Regions from separate parts of the Virgibacillus sp. W0181 genome, predicted to be linked through region 1. Evidence: riboswitches for the same ligand, from Rfam matches in the RefSeq annotation. Region 1 holds a riboswitch; each other region holds the start of a gene.

Region 1 (10,687 bases):
AGGAATATAGGAATGCAATTCGACATCCAAAAGAAATAAAAGCATATGTCGAACTTCATATTGAACAAGGCAAAATTTTAGAAATGGAGGACTTATCAATCGGCATTGTTACAGACGTACGAGGCCCTGCACTAATGAACGTTTCTTTTATCGGTGAAGCTAATCACGCAGGCACAACCCCAATGTCTTTGAGGAAGGATCCATCGCTTGCTATGGCCGTCGCACTTCCTCTCATTGAAAAAATTGCAGTCAAATGGGAAGGAGTAGCCACTGTCGGAAAAATGAATTTCAAACCGGGCGAAACAAACGTCATTCCCGAAGCCGTTGAATTTACAATAGACTTCCGGCATACCGATAAAGCAATTCGTCAACAAATGAAAAAAGAAATAATCCAAAGACTGCGAATGATCGCCAAACAAAGAAATGTTGAACTGCAAACGGATATTAAGTTGGACATAGGGCCTGTCGCCTGCTCTCCTGAGGTAATTAAACAAATGGAAAAGGCCTGCTGGGACGCTTCTTTGCCGGCACATAAAATGAAGTGCGGTGCCGGACACGACGCACTTGTACTCGGTAAAATAACAAATTTCGGTATAGTATTTGTCCGTTCGAAAGACGGAAAAAACCACCACCCAACTGAATGGAGCAGCAAAGAAGACTGTGGCAAAGGGACCCAAGTTTTATTGAACACAATAATGTACTTGTCTGAAGAATAATCAAAAAAGTTGTTGTCGCCAATGGTGCAACAGCTTTTTAAAATGGATAATAAGGGAGTTATTTAAATTGAAAAAGGGGATCGCGCGTCAGGGTTAGAGGACATCACCATGAGAAAAACGTGTGTAACCGACGCACCAATATACTCCTTAAAGCGGTGGCAGGGCACTTCACCTTAGTATAATCATTTTAAGCCGATAGCCTAATTAACACCGAAATAAAATTACGCTAAACACCCACCCATCTACATTAAAAATCCAAGGCAATGCACTAATGCATATCGCCTTGGATTATTTTAATAATATCCTTTTTCCATTGTAAAAATTCCGATGTTAATAAAATTTCTTCATCCCTCGGTCGGGCAAATGGAACATTTACAACTTCCTTCACTTCTGCCGGATTTGCAGACAAAATAACAATTTTATCCGATAAAAACAATGCTTCATCTATACTGTGGGTAATAAACAAAATTGACTGATCATGCTCTTCCCAAATAGATAACAACCATTTTTGCATGTCCAGTCGCGTAAATTCATCGAGCGCAGAAAACGGTTCATCGAGACACATAATTGATTGCGGACTTAGCAACGCACGAATAAAAGCAGCACGTTGCATCATGCCGCCGGAAAGCTCATGGGGATAGGCATGAACAACATCTCCAAGCCCAGCCTTCTCCAACATCGCAATTGCACGCTCGGCATCTTTTTCTCCTTGCAGCTCTTGGCCAAGCAACACATTATCTAGAATCGTCCGCCATGGAAAAAGGGAAGCTTGCTGCGGCATATAGCTAATAAATCCGCTTTTGTTTGTAATTTGCTCCTCATTTAAATAAATATCACCACTATCGGGAGTGAGCAATCCTCCGACAAGGCTGAACAATGTACTTTTACCACTCCCGGATGGACCAATTAATGAGACAAGTTCACCATCCTCCACTTGCATGGAAATTTCCTTCAACACATGCTTGTCGCCAAAAGATTTACTCACCTGACGCAACTCCAGCATTATGCATCATCTCCTTTCCGCTGCCACCGAATGAAAAACTTTTCCAGCAATAAAATCAGACCGAAAAAGGATAAGCTCAATGCCATCGCAACAATGATTGCAACAAACACACGCGGGGTACGGTAGGATGAAGCAGCCAAAGTCATAAAGACGCCGATCCCTTTCTGCGCGCCAAGCCATTCGGATACAACCGCCGCCATGACGCTATACGTTCCCGCAATTTTTAAGCCGGAAAATACGGAAGGAATCGCATGTGGAAGTTCCAACTTCCAAAATAACTGTCTCTTACTCGCCCCCATCATTTTCATGTAATGAACCAACTCACGGCTTGTTTGCGTAAACCCGCTCAACGCTGAAACGGCAATCGGGAAAAAACATGCGAGCGTAATAATTATCAGCTTCGGCAAAGCATTAAAGCCAAACCATATGACAAGCAATGGTGCCAGCACGATGATCGGCATGTTTTGTGATAAAATGATAAACGGAAAAAACGTTTCCCGCACACGCGGCAATAAATGCAAGATCGTTGCAACACCAAGTCCAACCGTCGTTCCAATCAAAAAACCTGAAATAGACAATTGAATGGTGGAAGTCAAATGTGGCATGAATGTTGGGACAACGTCTTTAGCCTCCCGCACAATATCAGAAGGGGCGGGAAGCAGCCAATCTTCAATAGAAAAAATACGCGTAGCTACTTCCCATAATCCAATAAAAAGGATAATTGCAATAATCGGCCGCCAACTTTTTACGAAGATGCTTTTCTTCATTGATATTTCTCCGTTAGTTTATTCATCGAGATCCCCTCTGGTTGATATGCAATTTTCACTTGTGAAATAACCCCCGGTGCACCGAGTTCTGCCATTTTTTCATTCATTTGTTGGACGATTTTCAACAGCTCTGATAATTCACCTTCCATCGTCGTTTCCATTGGATGTACCTCAAATGTCACATTTGCCGAGTCTATTACTGCAATTGCTTCATCAACAAATGAATAGACGTCTTCATTGTTTACTTTAGGAATAATTTGAATGCTTAACAACGCATTAGCCATTTAACCACCACCTTTATATATGAAGAGACAAGCGTGCTTTTCTTTATAAGATTAGAATGTATATAACATTGTGTATAGCTGTCTAGCTTAAGCGCCCAGAAACTAGGCGACTTCCTGCAGCGCCTTGCGATAAAGAAGACTTGCCGATTGGCTTTAGACAGAGGCTTAGTCGCCCTTATGCCCTCGGGTGAAAGTCATCATCGATTCGCGGTGCTCATCGTGATTCCTTTATCTTAGTTGCTTCAGTCCAGTCGCTACGTTTCTAGGCAGGGCGCTTGCGCTTTTCTTATGACCCGCCAAGCACGCTATCCAATTTATACAATCGTTATAAAACCCGTTTCACAATTCAAGCTTATAATAAAAATTATTTTTTATTTCACCTGACTTTAACAGTTTAATCTTCAGGTAAAAATTCATTCGTAAATGCTTTGTCTACATCTACTGCTTCATCAATAATTTCATTGTCTAGTAGAAAGTCAGCAAACTTTTGCCATCTTTCCTGTTCCTGAATACCGAAACGCTCCGCATCATCCTGGTATCGAGGTGACAGCCATTCTTGACTTCTTTTAACTAATTCTGGATCCAAATCAGGCTCAGCATCAATTAAAACTTGCGCAGCTTCTTCCGGGTTTTCAATCGCAAATTCATATCCTTTCACCGCAGCCGCAGTAAAAGCTTTTACTGTTTCCGGGTCTGCGTCAATCATATCCTCGCTCGTTGCTAGAATTGGCGTATAGAAATCAAGCTTATCGGAATAATCGGCAAGATAAACCATATTCAAATCTACACCTCTAAGCTCTGCTTCAATTCCAGTCCAGCCGTAATAAACGAGTGAGAAATCAACGTCCCTTTCTACAGCGACGAAAAAGTCGGAATCACCGGTCGTAATAAAGTCAACTTCTTCTACATCTGCACCATCATTATTCATCAATGTTGTCATCATCGCTTTTTCCAAATCAGAGCCGTATGCACCAAATTTTTTCCCTTCGAAATCTTTTGGCTCGGTAATATCTTTTTCTACTGGTGAAGCATAGCCTGCAGTATTATGTTGTATCACTGCTGCAACTGAAACAATCGGCAACCCCTCCGAACGTGCTTGCGTTAAACCTTCTTGGTAGCTAACCCCAAAATCCGCTTTCCCTGCAGCAAGCAGCTGATTAACTCCTACTTCTCCGGGTAGTAAAATCTCTACATCCAATCCTTGTTCCTCAAAATATCCTTTTTCTTTGGCAACATAAATTCCCGTATGGTTCGTATTCGGTGTCCAGTCCAGTGCAAATTTCACCGGTGTTAGCTCAGCGTTATCGGCATTGTCTTCGGACGATTCATTTGTGTTCTCATTATCATCCCCGCACGCCGCCATCAATACAAGTACAAAAATAAATAAAAACGAATAAACTTTTTTCAACTGTATTCCTCCTTATGATGTTTCAACCTGTTTACACGTTTATGTGGAGTTGTTCCTTCATCTGCCAGCAATGAGACCTGCCATTGAGCTCAACCTAACTAATCCGTATAAAAGCTGCGGATATGGCCCAATATGCAAACACCTGCTACAAAAACAACGATGATAGATCACTAGAGTTTTAGCTGATTGTCATGTTTAATTTGGCAAAGTGAGTCGTATATTAACCCGAACACTGATCAATGGATTGAAGAAGTCATGGAATTATATTTTCCCGAACAAAATAAAAATGCGCCAAAGGTTCGGCCTTTAGCGCATCGGTTATTCACATTAAGATACATATGAAATGTTCCCTCCGCTGGTACCAACCAGATCAGGTTCAAAGGGTTAGCATCTTAAGGATGCAATCTCAGCCAGCATAACCAGCTCCCCCACATAAAAGCTATAAAATTGTACTTGGCGATAAGCCAAATGCTCAAAACGTCTTTTGAACATGTAATGCATTACAGAACTAGTATGCCATAAAATAGACCTCGTTGCAAATAGGGGGCGAGTTGACAGTAGGCAGGACCCGAACGAACGACAGTGCAATGCCAAAAAAACCTTTTTCATAAATGAATAAAAATAAAATGGAACTATTTACAATATAGGAAGAATCATATAAAATAAAAAGTGAGTAATCACTCATTAAAATAAAACTTCAATAACAAGGAGGGTAAACATGTCATTTATTACACTCGGAAATATTCAAAAAAGTTTTAAGACGGAATCAGTTTTAAAAGAAATCAATCTATCCGTTTCTAAAGGAGAACTTTTTGGGCTGCTTGGTCCATCGGGTTCAGGGAAAACGACACTCGTAAAAATTATTATTGGGCTTTTAGGTGCAACTGCTGGAACGGTACGTATTAATGACGAAAAAATTCCATCACTAAACGTAATGCAAAACGTTGGCTACATGGCACAATCAGATGCACTATACAGCGAACTTACCGGTCGGGAAAATTTAAGTTTTTTTGCCAACATTTATAAAATACGAAAGACAAAACAGAAAGAACGTATTCATGCAGTAGCTAATATCGTTGGTCTAACCGAACATTTGGATAAAAAAGTAGAACACTATTCTGGTGGGATGAAGCGCCGCATGTCCCTCGCTATTGCTCTGTTACATGAACCGCAGCTGCTCGTTCTTGATGAACCTACCGTTGGAATAGATCCAGTTTTGCGCGCCTCGATATGGGAGGAATTGAAGGAGCTTCAAAAGCAGGGGACGACCATATTAATAACAACACATGTCATGGATGAAGCAGCAAAATGTGATCGACTGTCATTATTGCGGGATGGGTATGTAACCGCAGAAGGAAGTCCAACAGAATTAAAAGAGCGGAGCAACACGAAAACCTTGGAAGAGGCATTTTTATACTTTGGAAGCGCCAGCTACTCTGTTTAAAATGATAATCGGCAAAATGGTATTTCGATGAACAAAGCGCCATGATAAAACAACTACTCACTACCAGAAACGTACCAATCACAATACATTAATATTTAACTTTGGAGGTGGTAATCATGCGTATACGCGCAATTATTAAACGAATTGTTCAGCAATTTATTAGAGATAAGCGGAGCATTGCACTAATGATGATTGCCCCATTGCTAGTTATGACCTTGCTCTGGCTTGTGTTGGATTTAGATCCTTATGAGCCTGTCATTGCAGTTACGGACGTACCAAATCAACTGGAGACGGCGTTGGAAAATCAAGACTCATCAATTAAAACATTAACGAAAAATGAAGCGGAAAACGCATTAAAAAACGGCACTGTCGATGCCCATGTAATGGTAGATAATTCGACTTTGAATATTATGATGGAAGGAAGCGACCCAACAGCGACATCAGCTGTTCAAAAAGTAATGAACGGAGCAGCAGATCAAATGAACCCAAGCCCATTCAGTCGAGACATCGATTTTTTCCACGGATCATCCGATCTTAACTTATTTGATCAGACAGGGCCGGTTCTTATAGGTTATTTTGTATTCTTTTTCGTATTTTTAATTGGCGGCGTTTCCTTCTTACGCGAACGTACACAGGGGACGTTGGAACGACTGCTCGCAACACCTTTAAAGCGGTGGGAAATTGTTGTCGGCTATTTAAGTGGATTCGGCATATTCATTATTATACAATCAATCATAATTGCGGGGTTCTCGATCTATGTTCTCGACCTTTACATGAGCGGGTCATTTATTGCGGTGCTCGTCATCACATTTTTATTGGCAATAACTGCATTAAGCCTTGGAACACTGCTATCAGCTTTTTCAAAAAACGAATTTCAAATGATTCAATTTATCCCGGTAGTAATTATCCCGCAAGTATTTTTCGCCGGCTTGTTCCATGTCGAGTCAATAGCATGGATTAATGCCATCGGAAAAGTAATGCCACTGACATACGGAGCAAACGCACTTAAAGAAATTATGATTCGCGGACAAGATTTATCTTATGTTATGTTGGATATCGCCGTGTTAATGGGGTTTTCATTCCTGTTTATTTTACTGAATATCATCGCGTTAAAACGACATCGACCATTATAGGGGCTATTACTAACTACTTGAAGCGGTCTAAATAATAAAAGTTGCACAGCCACATGCTGAAGAGTAACTAACTTACAGGAGGAAATATAAATGGCAACCGATGATTCCATACTAAAACATATGCTGGAAACGATGGAGCAATCAGAAAATATGACGCCAAAACAAATAAAAATTGTGGAGGCTGCAATCGAATTGATCGCCGAAAAGGGCTATCATGCAACATCAACAAGTGAAATTGCAAAACGAGCAGGTGTAGCAGAAGGAACGATTTTCCGCCACTACAAAACAAAAAAAGACTTGCTCGTTTCCATCGTCATTCCAGGGTTAACTAAATTTTCCGCCCCTTTTTATGCCGACCAATTTGTCGAAGAAGTTTTTCAACAAACTTATGACCGATTTGATGACGTTTTATATCATTTTATAAAAAATCGCTTTGCATTTGCCGAAGCAAATATTCCGTTATTAAAAATTCTGTTACAGGAGCTCGCCTTCCACCCGGAAATCCAAGAAGCCTTAAAAAAAGTATTTACGGAAAAAGTTTATCCTGCATTAAATAAAACCATCGATCATTTTAAAGCAAAGGGCCAGCTGATGAATATACCAAATGAAAGCATCGTTCGCATGATTGTACCGACCATTCTCGGACTGACCATTAGTCGTTTTATCCTACAACCAACGATAGATTGGGATGAGGAAGTTGAAATCAAACGGACCGTTTCATTTATAATGAATGGAATTGGGAAGGATTAATTTAGAAAAAGACGATTACTACTTCCCCCAAGCGTCTCGCTAGAAGTGAAACATACTTAAGAAGTAAATGTCGTCTTAAAAGGGAATTGAACTATCGATGAGGGTTAGAAAGAGTCCACTTCCATGGATGTGAGAAAACAAAGACAGCCATGGAAGCAGCTAAATCGTGCAACTAAACAAGCTGGACACATATAAGTCTCATGTGCGAATGAGGACGCGGATCGAATATAGTTTGTTATAGGAAATCAACACTTATGAATAATTAAGTGTTAATTTCTAATCTCGACGCCACCAAAAGCCGCGACACATTTAATCCGAAGCAGCGGAAGATTATCGTCCTTATCAACCGTCTGTCTCGTTTTGTTTTCCCAACCACCAAAGATGGGCATGCCAGTAACTTCAATGCGCACATTTTCGGGAACCCTAATCTCGATTCCGCCAAATAAAGCTGTTAAATCCAGGGCAGCACCTGAGCTTGAGATAGCTGTATCTCGCAGATCGATTTCCGCACCGCCAAATATAGCAGTAACATTCCCACCTTCAAACTGTTGTGATTGACTTTTTATTTCTGTTCCGGAAAATAGGGATAAAGATTGAATAGACCGGTCTGAATGAAGCGAATTTTTAACATGGCTATTTCGCGAAAAAATAAATACCAAACCAACAAGAATCAAAATGAGCGGCCATAAATAGGCGAGCAAATTAACGTCTACCCACTGGTTAACTAGGAATAAACCACCAATCCCTATAGCCAGAAGCCCGGATATCGCTCGATTTGTTAATTGAATAATGCCAACACCAATTAGAATAAGCGGCCACCACGTAGAAAACACACTGAAAAAGTCCCACATATCCGCTTGCTGTAATAAAAAACCGACACCGAACAAAATAAGAATCAACCCGATCCAAAATCGTCCTAGCATACCCCATACCTCCATTTTCTCTTTAAAAGCTGATTTTATCATACAGTATAAATGCAGTGCTGACTAGTAGTCTATTATGATTGAGAAGGGGGATTTGTGCCTCTGGTAATAACCGACAGACGTTGGCCAAAAGACCGGAACGATTCACAACAGCCCAATCGTTCCACAATTTAATTTGACTGACCTCCTGTAACCAATCGAAATCCCGCTATTGTTTGCATATTTCGACACGAATCCGCTATAATTTAGAACAACCTACAATATGCTGCCGAGAGTTCATAGCATAAAACACCTGTCATACCGCTGTTATTATTTGACTAAGCCTCATCCAAGCGGCAAATGGATTCACTTTCGCCCAGTTTGCTGCTCTGTTTACGCAACTGACCGAATATTAAGTTGCATAAAAAATATTAAAACCGAAACCCGTATGAAACCGCACGATCAAGGAGAATACCATGTTTAACTATATTGATTTAGTAATCGCATTTTTCATTGCACTATTGTTATCTTTTCTATTCACTTATCCAATCAAAAAACTGGCCATCAAACTACGCGTTGTTGACTTCCCCAACTTCCGCAAAATACATACAAAAACAACACCGCGCCTTGGAGGAGTAGCCGTTTTCCTAGGTGCATTTTTCGGTGCGCTTTATTTACAACCACGCCATGAACATTTGCCGGAAATCGTGCTCGGTGCCTTTGTCATCCTTCTTACCGGGGCACTCGACGATCGTTACAGTATTCGTCCGGTCATCAAGTTGTCCGGGCAGCTTATTGCCGCTTCGTTCCTTATTTCATCGGGACTCATCATTGAACGAATCACACTGCCAATGATCGGCATGATTGATCTGGGCGTTGCCAGCGTCCTCATTACCTTACTATGGGTTGTCGGAATTACGAATGCCATAAATCTGATTGACGGATTGGACGGGCTTGCTACCGGTGTAACGACGATCGCTTTTACAAGCATGCTCGTCATGGCAATCATCGACATGCAGATCGTAGCTGCATACTTATGTATCGTGTTAATTGGCGCCAACATTGGATTTTTATACCATAATTTTTATCCTGCAAAAATATATATGGGCGATACAGGCTCCAACTTTCTCGGCTATATGATTGCTGTCGTGTCCATGCTTGGCCTGTTTAAAAATATTGCCCTGTTCAGCTTTATTATCCCAGTGATTGTGCTAGCCATTCCGATCTTTGATACGTTATTTGCTATCGTTCGCCGAGCATATAATAAAGAGAGAATTATGGGTGCCGATAATAAACATATTCATTATCAATTATTGAAAGCCGGCTACAGCCACCGAAAAACCGTCCTCATTATTTATGCTTTCAGCACCTTATTTGGTATCATGGCCATTTTATTCAGTGAAGCATCCTTGACCGTTTCCTTAATCATTACCGGCGTTGTTCTCATTCTCGTTCATATACTTGCTGAAATCGCCGGGCTTGTTATGGGTGGGAAGCGGCCGGTGTTGGATTTTCTTATAAAACCATTCAGAAGAAAGGAAAGAAGTGATGAGTAGCATTATAAGAAACAAAAAAAGTCCGAGGCAATTAAACTTGCACTCGGACTTTATAAGTTGATTGATTTTGATCCGTACGATAAATTGTCTTAATTAAATTTTTAGTAGAACGGCCTACTGAGTATTCATTCCATTCAGCAGCAAATTTACTTATCTTATCAATATCATAATTATTTTCTTTAATAATTTGGATGAGGGCGTCTGTTGTCTTTGCAATTGGTCCCGGTACAAGTTCTTCGTAAGTTTCCCAAAATCCTCTTGCCTTCGAATACTCCTCAATATCGTAAGCGTAAAATATCATCGGCTTATTTAATAACGAAAATTCAAATGGTATTGATGAATAATCCGTAATCAATATATCTGTTATCGTTAATAATTTGTTAACGCTTGGATAATTCGTCACATTGTATATAAACCCGGGATATTTATTTTCAAATGTCCCATCTACCGCAGGGTGAAGTCGCAAAAATAACACATAGTCATACTTCAGCTCACGATACATTTTTTCGAGATCCAACATTAATTTCGGCGACTGTAAATCATTATCACGATATGTCGGAGCATATAAAATAACTTTCTTATTTTCAACAATTGGAAAGCTATCCCGTAATGATTGTTGTGCATTTTTTATCTTTGACTCACTAAAAAAGAAGTCTGTTCTAGGAACGCCAGTACGCAAAAATGTTTCTTTAGCTAGTCCAAAGCCTTCATTGAATATTGCCGC
Region 2 (10,687 bases), on a different contig from region 1:
CAGATAATAAGTTTTAAATCGCTACTGAAGCGTTCATTTAAGAAAAATATTTGTTTCTCTGATATACTGAAAGTAACCATAATGCAGGAGGAATCGTCAGTTGAGTAACGAAGCCAAGCTTGAAAAAGAAGCAATGCATATGTTGAAGTTAACAAGCCGGACTTTTTATATTCCAATTAGTTTATTAAAACCTTCATTAAGAAAAACAGTAGGCTCTGCTTATCTATGCATGCGAGCGGTTGATGAAATAGAAGATCATGAAACAATTGATCGGAGTGTAAAGGAAGCTCTGTTGCACTCAACAAGTGAATTGTTGCAAAAAGATACGTTCGATCATGCTGCATATGCAAAGTTGCTGTTGCCATATGAATCGTTATTGCCGGAAGTAACGCTGAGATTAGGGGATTGGCTTGAATTTTGTCCCTCCAGTATTGTTGGGAAAATAAAAGAATCAACGGCAGAGATGGCTTCAGGTATGGCGGATTGGGCTGCGAAAGGGTGGCAAATACAAACAAAGGAAGACTTGAACAATTATACGTATTATGTTGCAGGTTTAGTTGGAGTTATGCTGTCTGATATATGGCAATGGTACGATGGGACGCAAACAGATCGTGACTTAGCTATTGGGTACGGACGGGGGCTTCAGGCGGTCAATATTTTACGAAATCAATATGAAGATATGGAAGAGCGTGGTGTAAATTTTGTTCCGGAAGGTTGGACCCGGGACGATATGTTTCAGTTTGCCCAGGAAAATCTTGATCTAGCGGATGAATACATGAAAGACATTAAAACGAAAAACATTTTGCTGTTTTGCAGGATCCCACTAGCTTTAGCAAAACGAACATTAAAAGCAATGAAAAGTGGCAAAAAGAAAATGTCGCGGACGGAAGTTGAACAAGTAGTGGCTGATATTAAAGAGGAATAAAGCTGTAAATATTTCGAGAAAGCTTGTAATCGATACATTCACGTAAAGTAAATACAGTTAAAAAAAGAGTACTTTCCTTGTGGTAGGAAAGTACTTTTTGTTACTCCTAAACAATAAAGTACGCCAATATAGACAAACAGACAGATGTTATCGTCATGGCCAATAATGGCTTTAACGCTCGTGTACGTAGGGCGTGCAAACTAACATTTAATCCTAGCCCAACCATGGCGGCCGTTAATAACCATGCAGTAGCGGTCGACACACCATTCATTACACTGTCGGAAACTGGAATGGAATGGCCGAACACGTAACTGCCGAGCACACTTAATAAAATAAATCCGAGCAAAAACCAAGGGAAATCGATTTTTGCTTCTCCTTCATTAGATACTGATGCTTTTCTTTTCATCAAATAAATAAAAATAAAACATAGTGGTACGAGTAAAAAGACCCGCCCCAATTTTGCCAACAATGCAATGGCTAATGCTTCCTGTCCCGCAGGTTCAGCGGCAATGGCTACGTGGGCCAATTCATGCAGGCTAATTCCGGACCAGATCCCGTAATCGACCGGTATCATTGGTAAGATAGGCCGAAGAACAGTGTATATAATTGCGAAAACCGTACCCATAAGGGCAATAATCCCCACCCCAATCGCTGTATCCTCTTCTTTCGCCTTTACAATCGGTGCTACGGCAGCAATCGCTGCAGCTCCACAAACCCCTGTTCCAACTCCGAGCAAAAGAGAGATCATTGAATCGGCCTTTAGTACTTTTGCAATCCAGATAGTTGCTAAAATAGCAAAAATAATAACAACTGCATCTCGCAAAAGCAGGCTTAATCCATCATTTAACACAACATCAATATTCAATTTCAATCCATATAAAATAATGGCTAGTCGAAGCAGTTTTTTCGAGGAAAATGTAATTCCCGATTTGATTGCATCCGGATATCCGAACAATTGACGGTATACGATGGCAATAATGATCGCACTTGCTAATTGACCGATATGATTAAACCCAGGTACTTTTGCTAATAAAAAACCCAAAAATGCAATAAAAAATGTGAACAGTACGCCTGCCATCCATTTCAAAATAATTTGATCGTTGTGGTTATTTTGTACGTTACCTTGGGAAGCCACTCTGCTCCACCTCCTAAATAAATCATAGAACGAATATATCTATAAGAAAAATAATTTATTGTTATTATATCTATAAGCAAATTGATATAATGGAAAGGAAAGAAGGGATCAGCTATGATGGATAATCATTTACACGTATTTATAACGGTAGCCGAGAAGCAGAATTTTTCCCGTGCAGCAGAGTCACTTCATATGACACAACCGGCGGTGAGCCAATATATTCGAGCGTTTGAAAATCATATCGGTACACGCTTGCTGGAACGGACGAATAAATTTGTCCGCCTAAATAAAGCAGGTGAGATCGTCTATCATCACGGGAAAGAAATTGTAGGACTTTATACAAAAATGCAAACTCTAGTAGATGATTTAACAAACCATGCGCATGGAGCATTGTCGATTGGTGCGAGCTATACGTTCGGTGAATATGTCCTTCCCAAATTGCTTGCTCATATGCAAATGCAATATGCGGATATTATCCCTGAGGTTACGATCGGTAATACGACAACGATTGCCCATTTAGTATCTAACCATCAGCTTGATATTGGTATTGTAGAAGGGAAAGTCACTGAGAGCGGATTTATTGAGGAACCTTTTGCAGAGGATGAAATGGTTGTTGTTGCTCCAGCAAATCATTCATTGGCAAGGAAAGTACGAGTGGAAGGAAAAGAATTGGAAACTGAGCCGTGGATTGTTAGGGAAGCCGGATCCGGGACGCGGGAAGTGACAGATAAGATATTTCGAGTATTGAACATATCCCCAGGAAGAGTCTTGCATTTCAGCAGCACACAGCTGATCAAGGAAGCGGTTGAAGCAGGAATGGGACTAAGTGTCATGTCCAAATGGGCAATTCAAAGAGAACTAAAAACAGAAGCACTGAGAATAGTTCCTATAGAAAAGCTTCCGCTTAAAAGGCAGTTTTCCTTTATAAGAAAGTCGCCTTTTCAAACGAAAGCTCTAAAAGTATTTATGGATTTGTTGAGGGATAATCGTTTTAAACATTAACGGAATACCGTGGGTTACAATACATAATGCACAGTTGATTATAAACTGTGACGTAACTGCAAATAGTGACGGTCATTTATACTACATACCAAATTACAACAACTGCAATATTAATCACTATCTGAGGCAGTGATTTGAGAAATGTTAATCAGTTAGGATATTCATTCTGTTAACGGCACAAGCGCAAAATTTCTTTAATACCGATGACAATTAAAGCTAAGGAAAATAGAATAATCACAAGCCCGCCAATACTTGTAAATAGAGCTGCCATACCCGAACTTATTACTGATGAAGTTGGTAGGTTGGCTAAAGCGAAACCTGCGAGAATTGCAGCTAGAAAAATTATTGCCGTCTGGAACATAATCTTCCCCTCCTTCACTACATTATATGAAGTGAGGGGAAGAGTGATTGGATACGAGCATAAGCAGTTGAAAAAATAGGGAAATACCTTTTAATTAGGAACTAACTAAAAACATTGAAACGATTCGATTTTATCTAGATCAATTCCAAAGTATACCCACCGGTTGCCGGTCCAGCGATAACCGGAAATGGAATTTCTACCTACATAAACCGGATAAAACCAAAAAGCATCTCTTCGTAACCAGACATACGTATAACGATATAAACATCCGCGAATGGCACCAGGGTCAATAGCGAACGTTTGAAAGTCTTGTTGCTGCTGTACAGGTGTGAATCCGGGTGGCGGACCAGCTGGCGGTCCACTCATTTGACCAGTATTGGGATAGTTTGGTCCTTGATTCGGAAACGGATTGTCCTGAAAAGGCGGTGCTCCTGGAAAAGGCGCTCCCGGGCCGTCCGGGGGTTGATTATACGGCGGACGTGGGCCGAATAGTTGGTTCCCCATGTAATCCCACATTTGTCCCCCCAAATATCCAGGTAAATTGAACTGGCGAACTTCATTATCATTAGAACTGTCATAAGAGTAAGGGTACTCGTTATAATGCAAGTTTTCACCTCCTAAATAGCTTCTATATACTATATGGGTTTATGTATCATTTCGTACATAGGAAATAGCGATAGCGCAGTTTGGATTTGAAGATATGAACAAGCGGATATATGAAATACTAAATGTAAATGCATGTTGACTCTAACGTTACGTTAGCATTTTTGCGACTGAGGAAATTGAAGGTAAAAAAGTAGCTGATCTAGCTGGAATTAGCGTGCGAACTTGAACTATATGTTGGGATAGGTATTGGAAGCCAAAAAAGGATTGACTCGTGAATAAGCAAAAAAGTTTTTCGTTATCGTTTGGTCTGAAACCTGGCTATTGTAGAGTGTGAAAAAACTAAAACCGCAAACAATCCCTTTCTACACAGGGACTGTTTGCGGTTTACTTATAATTCATCTACAACTGCCTGTATATCTTGTGCCTTTGTAATTGCAGATATGGTACAGACACCATCTGCACCAGCAGTTATAACGGACGCTGCATTTTCCGCAGTAATGCCTCCAATCCCAACTATTGGCAGAAGCGGGAACATGGTTCGCAAAGTTTGAATCCACTTTGTACCAACGGCATCTTTGGCATCTGTCTTTGTTTTCGTTGCGAAGACCGGTCCTGCCCCAATATAATCAACCAGATGAATAGGGCTTTTGTGTACTTCACTCACATTCGCAACGGAAAGACCAATGATTTTATCGGGAAATCGCTTCCTGATCTTTGCGACATGACTATCGTCTTGCCCAACATGGATACCGTCAGCTTGAAGGAGGTTGGCCAGATCAGGGTCATCGTTAACAATAAATAAAACATCGTGATTGCGGCATTGATCGCGCAATTTTCTTCCAAGCTCAAGGCACTCGTTTCCATGCAACGCTTCAGCTCCTTTTTCTCGGAATTGAAATGCAGTTATTCCTCCTTGAATCGCTTCATTCAATACAGTCTCCGGATCAGTTATACAATTCTGACTCCCCATAATAAAATACTTTCGTAGTTGTCTTTTTAGCGTATTCATTGATTATCCAACAACGCTTTCACGTTCATTGATAAAGCATCAAGGAATACTGGTAAAAAAGTTCCCGCTCCATTAACTGCTTGCTGAGATGCAGCATATTCAGCAGCTAAACCATAAAAATGTAGGGCAGATACTACTTGGTCTTCCAGCTTGTCATCAGTCGTTAAACAAGCGGATAGAATAGAGCCGAGCAAACAACCTGCTCCGGTTATTTTTGTCAGCATTGGATGACCGGATTGATTCGTCAGTAATTTTTTTCCGGTATGGATCAAGTCTGTCTCTCCAGTTACAACGGCAACTGTTTCATACGTTTTTGCGACTTGCTCCACAATTTGTTGTACATTCCCTGTTCCAACAGAGTCGACCCCTTTTGTTTCCCATGGGATGTTAACGAGGTGGGCCATTTCTCCAGCATTCCCTTTAATAACGGTAGGGCGTACATGAGACAATATTTCTTTCAACGCATCTGTACGAAATGGAGTGGCCGCTGCGCCAACAGGGTCAAGTACAATAGGAACACCCTTTTGATTAGCGGATTTTCCTGCCTTAATCATACTTTGCAGTTCATCCGCTGTTAATGTTCCGATATTAATTAACACCCCATCAGCGATGGCGGCCATTGAAGCTGCTTCTTCTTTCGCTTTTGCCATGACAGGTGAACCCCCAAAGGCAAGCAACCCATTTGCAGTAAAATTCATTACAACTTGATTTGTTAAATGGTGAATTAATGGGTTGTTTTTACGGACGTTTTTAATAACGTGCTCTTTCATTGGTTTACCTCCATTCCTCGAGTGGCCCAATGGTTTGTCGGGCCGCTACCATGCCCAATGGCAAAAGATTGCTCGATAGCTGCAGTGACATAGCGTTTCGCTTTCTGCACAGCTTCATGCAATGTGAATCCATGACTCAAATATGCTGTAATTGCAGCGGATAGGGTACAGCCAGTCCCATGGGTATTGTTTGTATCAATTCGATTGGCAACATAACGTTTGATTTGTTTCCCATCAAATAAAATATCGACCGCATCTCCATCTAAATGACCGCCTTTTACGAGTGCGGCCCCGGCCCCGAAGTGTTTTACAATGGTAATCGCTGCTGCCTGCATTTCATCCTCTGTTTGAATCGAATGTTCTGTTATGGCTTCCGCTTCCGGAATGTTTGGTGTGACGATCGTTGTTAAAGGTAAAAGCTGATCTCGCAAATACAGACGGGCATCCATGGCAATTAACGGATCGCCGCTTGTTGTCACCATGACCGGATCCATAACATATGGTGCAGCTACTTGAGTTATTTTCCGTTTTACTATTTTCATCATATCAATATTTGCTATCATTCCGGTTTTAAAAGCATGAACCGGTATATCTTTCCAAACGGAGTTCAGCTGTTGTTCGATCATGGAAAGCGGGAGATGATGGACATCCTGAACACCAGTTGTATTTTGCGCTACGACAGAAGTGATGACGGACATGCCATAGCTTTTTAATTCTTGAAAGGTTTTTAAATCAGCTTGAATTCCAGCACCTCCGGTTGGATCGGTGCCTGCAATGGTCAGTGCGCATGGAACGTGCCCCATTATACACCCACCTTATTTTCCAATGGCCATACTTCACACGTATAAGCCATTTCCCAGAAACTCAGCTCAAGAAGACAGCTTTTCCGAAATGCATCTTTAATTCTAGCGATTTCATCTGTGTTTGCTTTCTCAGCAATTCCATCTAGTTGTTTGCGCATTTCCAGTTCGACAATACCCGGATCTGCATAAAAAGAAATCCACTCGTAAAATGGGTGATCCTCTTGGGGGTTGTATGTCCTTATCAACTCTTTTCCAATGGCGAAATAGGTCCACGGACATGGAAGCAGAGCGGCAACTAATTCTCCGAGACTACCATTATAAGCGTGATACATCATATGTTTTACATAATGATCGGCGGTTGGTGGTAATGGGTACCTTTGCAACTCATCATAGCCAATTCCAATTACATCACAAAAATTGTTATGGGGATGTGCTTCACTATTTAATACAAAATCTATTTGTTTATTAAAAAAAGCAATTTCCTCACGGGACGAGGCTTTCGAAATGGCCACCCCATACAAATGCATAAACGCAGTCAAATATTCGTAATCTGCTTTGACATAATGAATGAGAGCTTCCTTTGGAACATCTCCTTTCCCAATGCCCTGAACAAATGGGTGTTTAAAAATTGCCTCAAATACATCATTATTCTCTTCTCGTAATTGTTTGGTAAACGTCATAAAAATAGCCTCCTTGTAGTGTTTAATGGAAGCTGCAAGGGGGGGAGGAAAGTAGAATGAAAGAGGGAGTGTAAGTATTATTCCTTCAGCTACTTTCCTTCGCTGGTATTAACCAGATCAGGTTCAAAGGGACAAAGGATCATCTCCTTATCTCAGCGTTAGCACCCCTAGCAGTTTCGTCTTATTTTGCTACATACATTTGCTGGTGTAAACCTTCTGTTTGCTTTATCCGGGCAACAATAAACAAGCCAATAAGCGATCCGGATATACTACTAACGAGAAATGGCGGTAAAAAGAACAAAGCGCCGAAAGAAGTTCCAATAAGCAGCTTTGCGAACGGTACGGAAAAGAGGGCCCCAATAATCCCGGTTCCAACTATTTCGCCAAAAGCAGCCCAACTTTTTCTGCCCATATTCTTATACAAATAACCTGCGAAAAAGGCACCGATCATACCACCGGGAAAAGCTAATAACGACCCAAGTCCGAGCATATTTCGGAGGAGTCCGATCATAAAAGCAATCAGAACAGCTGGACCTGGTCCCAGCATGACAGCAGCAATTACATTAACCGCATGCTGAACAGGATATGCTTTTGCAACGCCCGCGGGAAACCAGAGCATTTGTGAACCTAAAGTGCCAATTGCGATAAAAACAGCCATTGTTGTAAGTAATCGTGTACGATTCAAACGGTAATTTCACCTCTTCTCGGTAATTTCAAACAAATTCCAGTTCGTTGAAAATGAAAAAATTCGAGTAATTGGATCTGTACTCTCAAGGTGCTCTTTCAAGGTTAAGGAAAAGATGATTGGTTATAGAAGAGGGCTCACTTGAGATCAGTTTGTGACAACTAGACATCTTTTTACATTTACGCAATCTATTGATATCACTTCTGAGCTTCAAGTCATCAGCAGCTATTATTAATAATGGTCAAAAACATAAAAAGCCGGATCCGTAAATAAGGACCCAGCTTGGAAGGAACGATCGTCGTATTGCATCGTAATTACTACTTCCCTCCGCTGGTATTAACCAGATCAGGTCCTTAGAGTCGAAAAGACACACTTTTCTCTCAGCCCATTAATAGGGCACCCCTAGTAGATTTCTATGGAATAATTTTGTTTGTATACTCACCATACCAAATACGCTGTCTTTTGTCATGCTTAATTTAGGAAAAAGAGTCTGGTAGATTTTTTTAGGAGATAATTTCACCATTAATATAGTATCTATGACCGTTTTAAGATAACAACTCATGGAGGGAATTGTCGTATCTATATTCATTTTTTAAAAGATAAGAATGTATATAATTTTGTGCATAGCTGTCTAGCTTCGACGTACAGGAAGTTCTAGTGCAAATCTTTTCGGTGGGGCGAGCATTTATGCGCAGTCCCAGGCGGAGCCACAGGACGTGGCGTTCTAAGCCTGCTAGCCCAGAAACTAGGCGACTTCCTGCAGCGCCTTGCGATAAAGAAGACTTGCCGATTGGCTTAGACAGAGGCTTAGTCGCCCTTATGCCCTTGGGTGAAAGTCATCATCGATTCGCAATGCTCATCGTGATTCCTTTATCTTAGTTGCTTCAGTCCAGTCGCTATGTTTCTAGGCAGGGCGCTTGCGCTTTTCTTTATATCAGCATAGGCTTCATTTTTTTATGTTAATACATTGCAATGCGATGTGCATCGTATTACAATAGTAGGAAATATGCGTTGGGGGTGTACCCGTGGACAAGGAAATGATGAAGGGAAGTATTGATCTTTTATTGCTCTCATTAATCGAACAACGTGATTTGTATGGTTATGAAATGACAAAAATTTTGAAAAAGATAAGTGATGATACGTATGAAATGAGTGAAGGGACTTTATACGCTTCATTAAAACGAATGGAACGGAAGCAATGGATTCAATCGTATTGGAAAGAACTCGATAAGGGCAGACGAAAATATTATTATATAACGGATGATGGAAAGCAAGAGCTCGTTAATAAACAAAAAAACTGGGAATGGATGAATACAATTGTCCGCAAAAGCTCTGAGGGTCTCGTATGAGTGTGAAATTAGATGCTTTCGTCCAAGCGATCAGCGCACAAATCGATGGAACCAAAACGGAGAAAGCAGAAATACACGAGGAAATCCGTGATCACCTGGAGCTTTCCGTTGAACATTGGGTGCAGGAAGGGTACAACAGAAAAGAGGCAGAGCAGTTAGCAATTGACCAATTTGGCGCGTCAAAAAAGATCGGCACAGAAATTCAAGAAGCGATGTTCCCTTATCGGAAATTATTATTGCTTGTGCTTGCAATCTCGTCGGTATGCTATTCCGTGCTTTTCTATGTCACTCAGCTGTTTGTGGAAGGTGACGCGCTCATTGTCTGGCTGGTCATTTCGATGGCATCGAGCTCCATACTTTTTTTATTCGCTTATCAGGCATTCCCTGCAATGGATCGTAAAAGGTGGTTGAACAGCACGCTTATCATTCATGTGTTCGTCTATCTTCTTGGTTTTTCAGGGGTACAGTCTAATCAATTTATTTCCGTAATATTTTCTTTTGTAGCTTTATTTATAGTTCTGCTCGGTATTGTACTCGTATACCGGACGACGATTGTTGATTTTTCGTATCAACAAAATGATAAAAAACAAGTCAAATATTTGCATGTTTATAATATAACAATAGGGATAGCTTTAACTGGGATTACGTTATTTTTTTTATGGGCATTTTTAGCCTTTTCCGAAGGTTGGTTGATCGGGTATATGTTTATTTTTATTCCACTTGTTTGTTGGATTGCAGCGTACATTGTTCAGATCCAATTAGGGAAAAGAAATAAAGTGAAAAGTGCCTATATTGTAGCAGCACTACCATTATTACTTGTCGTTAGTATTGTTATTATCTTTTATATTCCGCGATTTTCGTTTTAAGGAGCCTGTATATATGAATAAAAAAGGACTCATTTTCATTTTATCTTCGGTAGGATTTATAACTGTTATATTAGCTGTCGTAGGCCTTGTTTTTAATAAATCCGAATATGAGAAGCAGCAAGGACTTACTGAAATATATGATGTTTCATCGGATAATACGATTGCCTATGTAGTTTTTGACGAAGGGAAGCCAGGAATTTATATACATGGAAAGGAAAACCCGGTTGTCGAACTGGATAATAAAAAAATGATTGGAGATCTTACTTTTTCTCCGGATGGCAGTACACTCGCTTATGTTGTAAGTGACAAGATCATAGAAGAGGAACAAAAATTGCAAAGTGTTGTTTATTTATTAGATATGGACACATTTGAGACAGAAGAATTGTTTAATGATCCTTCATTACTGACGGAAATCACCTTTGATCCGAAGAACAAAGATAGCTTGTTTTATTTGCGGGCTGCAACATTTGAAAATTACTCACCAATTGCTCGCGCA
Region 3 (10,687 bases), on a different contig from region 1:
TTACCGGTGAATCCATTCCAGTTCATAAAACTTTTGGGGACGAAGTGTTTGCTGGGACCATTAATCAAGAAGGTTATTTGGAAGTCCGTGTCACAAAGCGTGTGGAAGATACTACAATCGCGAAAATCATTCATTTAGTTGAGGAAGCGCAAGCAGAGCGCGCGCCTTCGCAACAGTTTGTCGATAAATTTGCGAAATACTATACACCGGCCATTATGATAATTGCTCTATTGGTTGCCATCTTGCCTCCACTTATCGCAAGTGCAAGTTGGTCAGAGTGGGTATATCTCGGATTGGCTGTCCTTGTTGTTGGCTGCCCTTGTGCTCTTGTTATATCCACACCTGTTGCTATCGTCACCGCTATCGGAAACGCGGCTCGCAATGGTATTTTAATCAAAGGCGGTATTCACTTAGAAGAAACCGGACGCTTAAATGTCATTGCTTTTGATAAGACAGGAACATTAACAGAAGGAAAACCAGAAGTAACAGACATTGTTCCGGTGGGATCCTTTACGGAAAGCGAGATATTAAGCATTTCTAGATCAATAGAAGCGTACTCCCAACACCCGCTTGCTTCTGCGATTATTCAGAAAGCAAAACGGGAGAAAGCTAAAGAAATGGAAGCGGAGAATTTTCAATCAATTACAGGCAAAGGTGCAAAAGCCGTTATCAGTGGTGAAGAATTTTTCATTGGAAATCCGGCATTATTTGAAGAAATCAGTAAGCTACCGGTAGAAATTAAACAGCAAATTGACGAACTACAAGCAGCAGGAAAAACAGTGATGGTACTTGGAACGAATAGCGACATTTATGGATTGATAGCTGTAGCTGATAAAATCAGAAATAGCAGCTTTTCCATTATGAAGCAACTCCTGCAGCTTGGTATCAAGAAAACCGTGATGCTAACCGGTGATAACAAAACAACAGCTGTGGCGATTGGCAAAGAATTAGGAATATCGGAAACGAGAGCGGACCTCCTGCCAGAGGATAAGCTAGATACAATTAAAGAGTTGCAGGCTAGTCACGGAAATGTTGCCATGGTTGGTGACGGTGTGAATGATGCGCCAGCACTTGCCACTTCAAGTGTAGGGATTGCCATGGGCGGTGCAGGTACAGATACGGCGCTCGAAACAGCTGATATTGCCTTGATGGCAGATGATTTGGAAAAACTTCCTTATACCATTTCATTAAGCCGTAAAGCGTTGCATATCATTAAACAAAACATCGGCTTTGCACTTGGCGTTAAAATCATTGCGCTCCTACTCGTCATTCCGGGGTGGCTTACCCTTTGGCTTGCAATAATCGCAGATGTCGGAGCAACATTGCTCGTCGTATTAAATTCCATGCGACTGATGAACGGTAAAGAAAAAAACAAAAAGGATATATCCGAACACGTCTCACAACAATCGATATAGAAGCCTGACCAATCAGCTCATCAACCGTACATTTGTTGATGGGCTGATTATTTTTTGTTGAACTAACACAAGAACAAGGGGAATCCTTTACATGATACAAACGTTCAGATAGAATGAACCTATACAAACATTATAATTTTTTAGCACTAGGGGAGCTGTCAGAGGATGGCTGAGAGGAACTTCGTTTCTGACCCTTACTACCCGAACTGGATAATACCAGCGTGGGAAAGTGCAGTCATAACAATCAATCTTTATTAAAGACTGCACTCGAAAAGGGTTCAGTTTTTTTGTTATAGAAACATTTTTCAAAAAGGGAGTTCTCCCTTTAATAAGCTGTCAATAAGGAGGAATTTTTATGGCAAATGAAGCATGTGGGACGCATAAAATTGCCGGTGCAAGTTTTACTGTATCACCAATGAGTAATAACTTTGTAGCGATCATTTTAGACGCATTAAAAAAAGCGGACACATCCAAAGTATGGATGGAAACAGACGATGTAACGACAACGGTGCGGGGAAAAATGATTCATGTATTCGATGTGACGAAAGCCATTTTTCTCGAAGCAGCCACAACAGGGGAACACGTTTCTTTTCAAGCAACGTATTCATTTGGATGTCCCGGTGATTCGGCAGGTGATGTGTATATGGCAGAGGACGATCACCCTTTGAATGCCGCTTCGGTTCAAGACATTAAACAATTTGCAGCAGCTAAATTTTCACTATATCCACTCGGCGGTGGAAATTATATGGACATTATTTATGACCAGATCGAAGCAATGAAGCAATTTGTCGATGTATCGCACGCCCATTATTCCACTCGGCTACGTGGAGAGACAAATGACATATTTACCGGACTTGAATCCGTATTTCGCGCAACAGTGGAAGGTGGATCCAGCCATACCGTTATGACCGTTTCTGTTTCAGCTAATAGCCCGTCACACACTGAAGGTTGATTTACAGAGGCTCATACGGCACTTTTTAGTTGAGCTAAACTATCTGCAGTTGTTAGGCAATATGGAAGAGCAACTTACCTCTTGTTAGTTGCTCTTCTTACTTAATATAAATCTCAGTTCACTTCAAGAATTACAAGTGTTAAACTCCATACACTGTTACTCAGAGATAATAGCATCTACAGCTTATTTTCGGACTTCATCAACTACTCCAATATTATCTGAAAGCTGTTTATTAATCCTTATGAATGCTTCTATGTTTCTGTTCTTTTCTTCTATAATTGCATATTGATCAATCGTTTGATCAAGTATAATTTTATTTCTACCCAATCAATTACGTTCTCCAGAAACTATTTTTTATCTCTTATTGGTGCATATAGATCATGGACCTTTTTTACATGAAAATATTCCACTTCATTCGTTAATTACAAACCAATTCTTTGAACATCAACTACAATTGTTTGTTACAGCTCCCCGCAGTCAGCTTACTTTATTGGATAAAACCGGATAATCGAGTTACTTAATGATTCCTTGTATATCTTCTCTTTAAAATTCACTTTAACTTTACTGGGATTAAATAATACCCTTGCATCTTCTATTCCTTTTGCATCCCCTAATTTCGTTTATTTTTTTTATGCATGACAGACAAGTTACCGGCTGTATACGCAATCCTGCTTTTCTCCTTTTACAATACCTTTTGATTTGTTCTATCTCTAGTTCAAGAATTCGACACAAGAGGGCTTTAAACGATTAAAACCGAAGCAGTTATGAAAGTATAATAGTTTGTCATTATTTCCCGGGAAATGGTGAAAGTTGTCTAGTACTTATGTAATAGTGAATCGCAAATAATGCTACTCTCAAATTATTGTCTTTTAATACAAAAACAAAGATAGAAAGCCTAGCTCTCGTGCAGCTGGCTTTCTATCTTTGAATGGGTTGTGGAAGGAATCTATACCGTTGTTTTGTATAGATATATATTAATCTATGTCGCCAAAGTTAATTCGGGTTGGCGCATCCACTAGGGTAAGCATACATTTTTTACTCAATCAAGACGATTTGATCATTTTTAATAGAACTAGACTAGTAAACATTCTTTATCTGTCTGTTTACATACAGTAATAGTGCATCATGAAGATAACAAAAAAAGGAGATGTTTTTATATGAGTTGTGAAAATAGTCAATGTGTTTGCGGGATTGTAAGAGAAATTGTCGCAGCACAAGATGAGGTATCTAATAACAATGGAAATGGTTGCTGTTCTACTGGGTGTGAAGAGTCGATTCGTGAGCTTCTATCACCAACAGTAAATGGAAATAACAATGGAAATGATACGATTCCGTTCATGCTTTATTGTAAAGGTGACTGTAGCACGTTTATTGCAAGTGGAGTTCGTAAGCTACCTTTAGGTGGAGGAGCTTCCGGTACGTATTTTGATTGTTTCGAAACACCGATTTTTAAGGCTAAAAAGTTTGTAGAAGGAGATGACGGATGCTGTGTCCAGCTTGAATTAATGAGAGCAGTTACAGAGGGTGGTGCAGCTATAGATAGAGGTGATGAAGCGTGTGATTTCTTCCCTGGCAATAGCCGCCGCGCCATTCGTGCAACTGGTGTATGTATTACGGTAGATTTAAATAGTTTCAGCGGCATTGCTTGTCTTGACTCATGTACTCCTATGTCGGCATAACCAAATATTCTTCAGCTTCCGGGAAGTGAATTTTCCATTTGACATGGCTAAACCTGCATATTATTTATGCAGGTTTAGCTGTTTAATCTGTTAAACATTAAACATGCATCCCTGTTCATAGACATGATAAAATGAACCGTAAGGAGGCATGTTTAATTGTCGATTTTTAAAAAGCTTACTTCACTAGAAATGGCGGATGAATTCATCCAAAAACAAACGCTTGCTTTTCTCTATATTTCCAGACCAAATTGCAGTGTATGTCATAGCTTGCTACCTCAAGTAGAGCAATTATTAGAAAATTACCCAAAAATTCAAGCCGCTCATATTGATGCGTCTGAAGTAGAAGCTGTAGCTGGTCGTTTTTCTATTTTCACGGTTCCTGTCTTGCTTCTATTTGTAGGTGGCAAAGAATATATTCGGGAAGCGCGAATTGTTCATATGCAAAAACTGGATGAGCGTATAGATAAAATTTACAGAAATATGGCTGATCAGCATAAAGCGTGATCAGCCATTTCCTTTTTGATTTATTTCCAGCTAAAGTCGTGAATAGACAGAAACCTTTCCTCCCCTAAGGAATTGATACCTTTTGTAACAATTTCCCCTTTATAGACAATTTCACCCGTATCCATCGATCCGACCATAACAAAGGATTTATTTTCATTATCTTTAAATGGTGTGATTGCATATAAATGTCCATCATGGACTTTGATGTTGAACTCACCCATCATATATTCCGTAGTGGTTATCCCTGGAAGAGACATAAAGTTATTTTTCAGTTTACTTTCTTCCATATCATACTCCGCAATACGAAGAGATCCTTTTCCATCGACTTGTTGAAAGTATAATTGTTTTCCACTATAAGCGATTAATTCTCCCATATCTATGTCCGTTTCAATTTTTTCTATCGCTTGCTTTGATTTTGCTATTGGATCATAAATGATTACTTCCTGTTCAACTATTTCATGTGCACCATATTTTGTTGGAACATCAGACTCCTTATACTTTTGATGCGCAATAGCAAAGGTATTATTTTCCATAGAATCATTCGGTAATGCAACCATATCAGTATAACCCATATTATCAACCGGATGTTGATACGTTGTGATGACATCATCACTTATCAACACTTGTTCATCTAAATTAAACGTATACAGATGAAGTTCACTGGAATTACCTTCCGGAGGTCCATTTTCCGTAATGACGAGTAACTTATTATCAACCAATTGTACGTGCATTACGGAAAAGTAATAATAATCACCTACGTTTGGGATCGCATGTTCAAAGGAGATAGTTTTATCCGTCTCCTTATTTAAAACAGCGATCTCAAACTGTTGGCTGCCGGATCTGTAATAGCCGTAAGGAATATTCGCATAGGCGAGATATGTAGCTTCATTGGATAATACTCCTTCCCACGACTCTTTCCCTCTCATAAAGGATTTATACTTATTTTGTAATAACTCTGTTTCCATCTGGCCATACCGCTTGCCTAGTTGATTAAAGAAAGATTGATCCCGTAAATAGTTTGTTCCATTTGTATCGATGCGCAATGGCTCGCCTTGAGAATATCCCATATAATCACCCGATAGGACTAAATCGTCAATTATCGATTCATCGCCTTCGTCTGTTTTTATAACAAACTGTGGAAATTCTTTAGAAGCCAGTGCAGATTGGATATATAATGCAGCAATCGAAAATATAATCACTGTCGAAATCGTAATCAGCTTCCAATATTTAGTCATTTTCATCGCCTCCTTTACACCGTAACCTTATTTTTAATTAAATACGAACTAAGCCACGTAGAAACCGCCAAAACAATAGCACCAATACCAATTTGAATGAATAGATGCTCTGCTGGATATAAAATATCTTTCTCCACAACGAAAAGTAAAATGAGATAAGGAAGAAGAAATAGACCGAGCGAAACAATTCCATATCCGACACCCATGATGGCTCCTTTCACCCGAAAGCTTCGTTCTAGTAAAACGATGGTAAAACAAATCATAAGAAAAGTTAATCCAGCACCATAATGTAAAAGAAACTGAGTGAATGATTCCGGCATAATAATCGAAAGGTATTCTAAATTACCCACGATTTCTGGAACTGTTAAATCTACCCGAAAATCTCTTGGTACCATCCATTTCAAGACTGTGCTTTGGATGATTAATAAAATGTATTGAAAAGAAACAAGCCCGAGCACTGCAATCATAATAGTCGATAGTTTTGCTAATAATACATTTACTCTGGAAGTTGGCAACATAAGCAAACGATAAACGAACGTGTTTTTACCGAACCAGTCCCGATACCAGATTAAAAATATATAAAACATCAATGCTCCCGCGGCAATGGCAATTGGTGCAACAAACCAAAGCGACTGGACGATTTGAAACATATCAATTCGGCCGTATTGCTCAATAAATGTGGCCTGTGACATTCCACTATACTGAATTAGATCCTTCGCTTCACTTAAATAACTATTTGTTATCCAAATTTGACCGACAAACTGGAAAACGACCGTTAACAGCAAAAGTCCGGCAAATATGTTAGCAATTCGATTGACCTCGAAATTTAAAAGTTTTAAATAATTCACCTTTGATATACCTCCCTCATGACATCAATGACCGATTTTCCTTCTTTTTCCCGGACTTCTTCCGCATTAAATTCTCTTAAAATCATCCCATTATCCAATAAAACAGCTTTGTCGATTAAATGTTCAATATCGCTTATTTCATGCGTTGTAATAATAACGCCCCGTTCTTCAATTAAATGACTAGTAAATACATTGGCTATTTGTTCTCTGCTGAAAATATCTATTCCGGAAAATGGTTCATCCATAAGTACATAATCAACATCCAACGCTAGTCCTAGGAGCAGATTCACTTTTGCTGTATTTCCCTTTGATAATTCTGAAATTCGTTCATGTTGCTGCAAACGGAAAAATCTTAATAATTCCATTGCTCGCTCTTCATTCCACGTCGTATAAAAGTCATCCATAAACGCCATCGCATCCGAAATCCGCATTTGCGGCAACATCGTAATAGCATCGGGAATAAAGGTGATTTTATTATATGTATGCTTGGTCAGCTTTTTACCGTCAATCAAGATCTCACCACTTTGAACCGGAGTTAAACCCATAATCGCATTTAAGATGGTCGTTTTTCCAACCCCATTCACACCAATCAAACATGTAATTTCCCCTTTACTAGCTGTAAATGACGCACCGGTCAGCACTTTTTTTCGTCCGTATTTTTTTGTTATTCCATTTACTTCAATCATGGCAAATCTCCCTCCTACTCCCCTATTTCTTTTCTGTATTTATCGGTAACCAGCTGAACCAATTCATTAACAGACACATTAATCGGACGTACTGACTGAACAAATGTATCAACCGCATCCATTAACAGTTCATTGCGGATAGAATTAATCTTATGTTCATCTTTCGTAATTTTACTTGGCAAGTTCCCCTCCGTAAAAATCAAACCTGCTTCCTCCATTTCTTTATACGCCCGTTGCGCTGTATTAGGATTAATTTTCAGCTTATTGGCAAGTTCTCTACGTGACGGTATTTCTTGTCCAGACGCAAGCATCCCGCTTGCCATTTGTTCTTTAAAATACCTGACAACCTGTACGTAAACCGGATCGCGATTGTTAAACTTCAGCTGCATGGATTATTTCAACTCCCGTCCTCTTATCTTCATAACACCTTCTGTATTAAAAGGATAGTACACTTAAAGTATATTTAAGGCAGTGTATTACCCACGCAACACACTACCTGTATGTATTATATGGTTCATACACCAAGGATGTCAACTGTTTTTTTAGAAATCTTGACTTATCTCCAAGACTTGATGGCGAAAGCCTTAGACGCTCTTATGCAGTAGGATAGTTTTTATACTTTTTTATCTACTAAAAAAATAGTACGAGTTTAGTAGATATAGCCACATTGTGAGCGCTTGAAACTCACCGTCTCGTTTTTATACTGTATCCAATGCGATCCCAATTCAGCAGATTTTCCAAAAATAGTGACAAAATGATGCCTACAAGCAATCCGCTGCTACTAAAAGGTTGGATAATACGCGGCAATGATTCAAAATATACTGCCGGAAACGTCATGATCATAATTCCGGTAAATAACGGGATCGCTACTCGATATACATTTGTTGTATTGAACGTCACTTGTGTAAAGAAATCCCAAGAAGATTTGAACAACTGTAAGTACGCGACAAACAATACAGCACTGCCAATACTTAAGGGCAATGTTGAAAAAAACTGTCCTATAGGCGCGATGGCCCCCATAAGAAAAAACATCGAGCTACCTAAAATAAAAGGGAGTCTGTCATAAATATTTGTCTGCCTTAAAAATCCGATTGAAGATACATACGGTGCATATGGGACAAGCCCAAACAAGCCTGCTAATCCAGTAAATATGCCCGTTATCGTAAAAGATACAGTATATTGCTTTTTTGTTGTTACTTCTCCCATGAGCGGGTCCGTCCCTTTTAATGCTCCAAATGTATTTGCCGTATTAAGTAGCCCGGCAAGTACAACCGTCACAATAACTCCACTATTCCATGTCGGTGTCCCGAGGGGAAAAAATGTCAGGTCAAAGGACGATTGTCCAACTGACGGGGTTGACCCGAAAATAAGGGTATACGCTGCCCAACCGATGACAATTCCTATAAGCAACGCGTAACTTCTCACCTTGGCCGGAAATTTTATAGAAAAACCTATAACGAGTAGTGCAATCAGAATAGATAATAAGGACACGGAAACATCGATGCTTGTTGGTTCCTCAACATGACCAAAAGGTATCCCGAGCATCCCTTTTAAAAATATTTGTATTAATGTGCAGCCGAATAAAAACATAAAAACGCCCATTACACTCGGGTTAAAAAGTTTTGCAAGCTTTGGTCCCAATCCTGTTACTCCAATAAGTACAGTCAAAAAAGCGGAAATCAAAATACCAACCGCCAAGCTACCGCCCAGTTCTTCCAAAGGCATCCCTTGAGCTGATGTTGTAACAACGAGCGTTAAAATAATGCCCCACCATAAGCCGGATTGTCCTTCAACAACAGGGCGTTTATGACCTAGAAATGCTTGTGCCAGACAAGCCAACCCTGTTACCATAAAAGCTAGTTGCAACATCGTTACAATCGTTTCCTGTGAAAGCTGATAGGCTTCACCAACAGTAATTGGAATGATAACTATATTGGCGAAAATAAAAAAGAGCCATTGCAGACCCGCAATCCAATGACCTGATTTACGTAATTCATCCATGGGATCAGACCACCTCTCATTAAGAGCATATTGACTGTTTCATATATTTTTACAGGATATGTTTCGCTACAATCCGCATTTCTTTTCCGTGTCGCCGGGAAAGGCTGAAACAATTTCGGAAAAGAGTTATACTGTTCATAAATAGCATTGTAATCATTTATTCATCATATGTTCATATTCATCAACTATAATAAATTCAAGAACTACTTTTAAACATAGAACAGAATGGGAGAGATATTCATGAATTATTACAGTAAAATATTATTGCGCTTTTCCGCACTTTTTGCTTTATTGGGGGCATTTCTAGGGTCCCATATGGCGGGCGCGGGGAGCTTACAATTTAAAACAGTTCACGCACATATTCTAGTGGTTGGGTGGTTAACCCTTTTTGCCTGGGCGGTCTATTATAAAGTATTTACACCTGCCAAAACAGTAATCGTCAAGCTACATGTCTGGTCAGCTATTATTGGCGCAATCGGATTAACAGTTGGCATGTGGTTTTATTATTTACGACCTTTTGGCATGGAAGGTGCTTTACCAACAATCTTTTTCATCGTCGGTGGCACAATCTTGCTGCTCAGTTTCGTTTTCTTTGTTCTTTTAACCTTTATGAAAACGGAAGATGACGTAACATCACGTTAATCTTATATGATGCGTTTGGAAAATACCTTCTTCCTATTTAAACTTAACAAGGAGCCAGAATAAGAGCTCCTTGTATTTTACTTTTACTTATCCCCTTTTTTCTTTCGTTTCACAAATACAATAACCCCCGCTCCAATGAGCAATACAATAAGGATGACCGGCAAATTACCAACTATAAATATTATGAGGCCGGACCCTGCTGCCAGTATAAAGTTACTACTTGTTGCTAGCTGTTTCTTAGTCTTTTCCCATGTATCCAGCTTCTCACCATCAACATTTGGAATCTTAACTTGATTTTCGTACAGCTCAATGTTCACGGTAGAGTAATCTGTTTGATTTTCAAGGTAATTCATCTTCCCGACAATAACTTCAATTTCTTCTTGAACATCTGCTAATTCTGAAGAAATCTTTAGTAAATCTTCTGTTTTTTCAGCACCTTCCATTAACTCAAGCAGTCTTTCCTCCACGGCCCGTTTCGATTTAAGCCTAGATTCCAGATCAACATACTGCTCCGTAACATCTTGTCCGGTTACACTTCGTTCCAAAACTTCGGCCGCTTCTTCTTCAGCATCATTTAAAAATGCTTGAAAATGTTTCTCCGGAATTCGTACAGTCATATGTCCGCTTACTTCATCATCTTGGCCTCGATACACATTTGCTTCTACAATATAACCACCATACGCATTAACCTTTTTTTCTATATTGCCGCGCGCTTGTTCAACACT

Evidence for each region. A riboswitch is a leader RNA that binds a small molecule or an ion and turns the genes downstream of it on or off. The one in region 1 is predicted to bind thiamine pyrophosphate.
Region 2: another riboswitch for thiamine pyrophosphate. It lies ahead of thiW (energy coupling factor transporter S component ThiW); the one in region 1 lies ahead of ACLIBG_RS04950 (ABC transporter substrate-binding protein).
Region 3: another riboswitch for thiamine pyrophosphate. It lies ahead of ACLIBG_RS06075 (YkoF family thiamine/hydroxymethylpyrimidine-binding protein); the one in region 1 lies ahead of ACLIBG_RS04950 (ABC transporter substrate-binding protein).

Annotation. Positions count from the first base shown of each region.
Region 1 is NZ_JBPYCR010000007.1:101,306-111,992, forward strand. It holds gene ACLIBG_RS04930 (Zn-dependent hydrolase) at 1-716, shown strand, start outside; gene ACLIBG_RS04935 (ABC transporter ATP-binding protein) at 985-1,719, opposite strand; gene ACLIBG_RS04940 (ABC transporter permease) at 1,719-2,486, opposite strand; gene ACLIBG_RS04945 (thiamine-binding protein) at 2,483-2,770, opposite strand; gene ACLIBG_RS04950 (ABC transporter substrate-binding protein) at 3,165-4,178, opposite strand; TPP riboswitch at 4,509-4,618, opposite strand; gene ACLIBG_RS04955 (ABC transporter ATP-binding protein) at 4,897-5,622, shown strand; gene ACLIBG_RS04960 (ABC transporter permease) at 5,739-6,755, shown strand; gene ACLIBG_RS04965 (TetR/AcrR family transcriptional regulator) at 6,846-7,505, shown strand; gene ACLIBG_RS04970 (LiaF transmembrane domain-containing protein) at 7,775-8,428, opposite strand; gene ACLIBG_RS04975 (glycosyltransferase family 4 protein) at 8,884-9,963, shown strand; gene ACLIBG_RS04980 (CDP-glycerol glycerophosphotransferase family protein) at 9,995-10,687, opposite strand, start outside.
Region 2 is NZ_JBPYCR010000009.1:28,406-39,092, forward strand. It holds gene ACLIBG_RS05660 (squalene/phytoene synthase family protein) at 101-925, shown strand; gene ACLIBG_RS05665 (YeiH family protein) at 1,032-2,003, opposite strand; gene ACLIBG_RS05670 (LysR family transcriptional regulator) at 2,178-3,062, shown strand; gene ACLIBG_RS05675 (hypothetical protein) at 3,232-3,423, opposite strand; gene ACLIBG_RS05680 (hypothetical protein) at 3,529-4,029, opposite strand; gene thiE (thiamine phosphate synthase) at 4,418-5,038, opposite strand; gene thiM (hydroxyethylthiazole kinase) at 5,035-5,808, opposite strand; gene thiD (bifunctional hydroxymethylpyrimidine kinase/phosphomethylpyrimidine kinase) at 5,805-6,611, opposite strand; gene tenA (thiaminase II) at 6,611-7,291, opposite strand; TPP riboswitch at 7,369-7,470, opposite strand; gene thiW (energy coupling factor transporter S component ThiW) at 7,473-7,976, opposite strand; TPP riboswitch at 8,282-8,390, opposite strand; gene ACLIBG_RS05710 (PadR family transcriptional regulator) at 9,002-9,325, shown strand; gene ACLIBG_RS05715 (permease prefix domain 1-containing protein) at 9,322-10,191, shown strand; gene ACLIBG_RS05720 (hypothetical protein) at 10,205-10,687, shown strand, end outside.
Region 3 is NZ_JBPYCR010000009.1:97,416-108,102, reverse strand. It holds gene ACLIBG_RS06080 (heavy metal translocating P-type ATPase) at 1-1,415, shown strand, start outside; TPP riboswitch at 1,554-1,660, shown strand; gene ACLIBG_RS06075 (YkoF family thiamine/hydroxymethylpyrimidine-binding protein) at 1,771-2,367, shown strand; gene ACLIBG_RS06070 (hypothetical protein) at 2,551-2,694, opposite strand; gene ACLIBG_RS06065 (CotY/CotZ family spore coat protein) at 3,525-4,046, shown strand; gene ACLIBG_RS06060 (thioredoxin family protein) at 4,236-4,550, shown strand; gene ACLIBG_RS06055 (hypothetical protein) at 4,571-5,785, opposite strand; gene ACLIBG_RS06050 (hypothetical protein) at 5,800-6,633, opposite strand; gene ACLIBG_RS06045 (ATP-binding cassette domain-containing protein) at 6,630-7,319, opposite strand; gene ACLIBG_RS06040 (GntR family transcriptional regulator) at 7,334-7,708, opposite strand; gene ACLIBG_RS06035 (uracil/xanthine transporter) at 8,004-9,320, opposite strand; gene ACLIBG_RS06030 (hypothetical protein) at 9,561-9,962, shown strand; gene ACLIBG_RS06025 (DUF4349 domain-containing protein) at 10,046-10,687, opposite strand, start outside.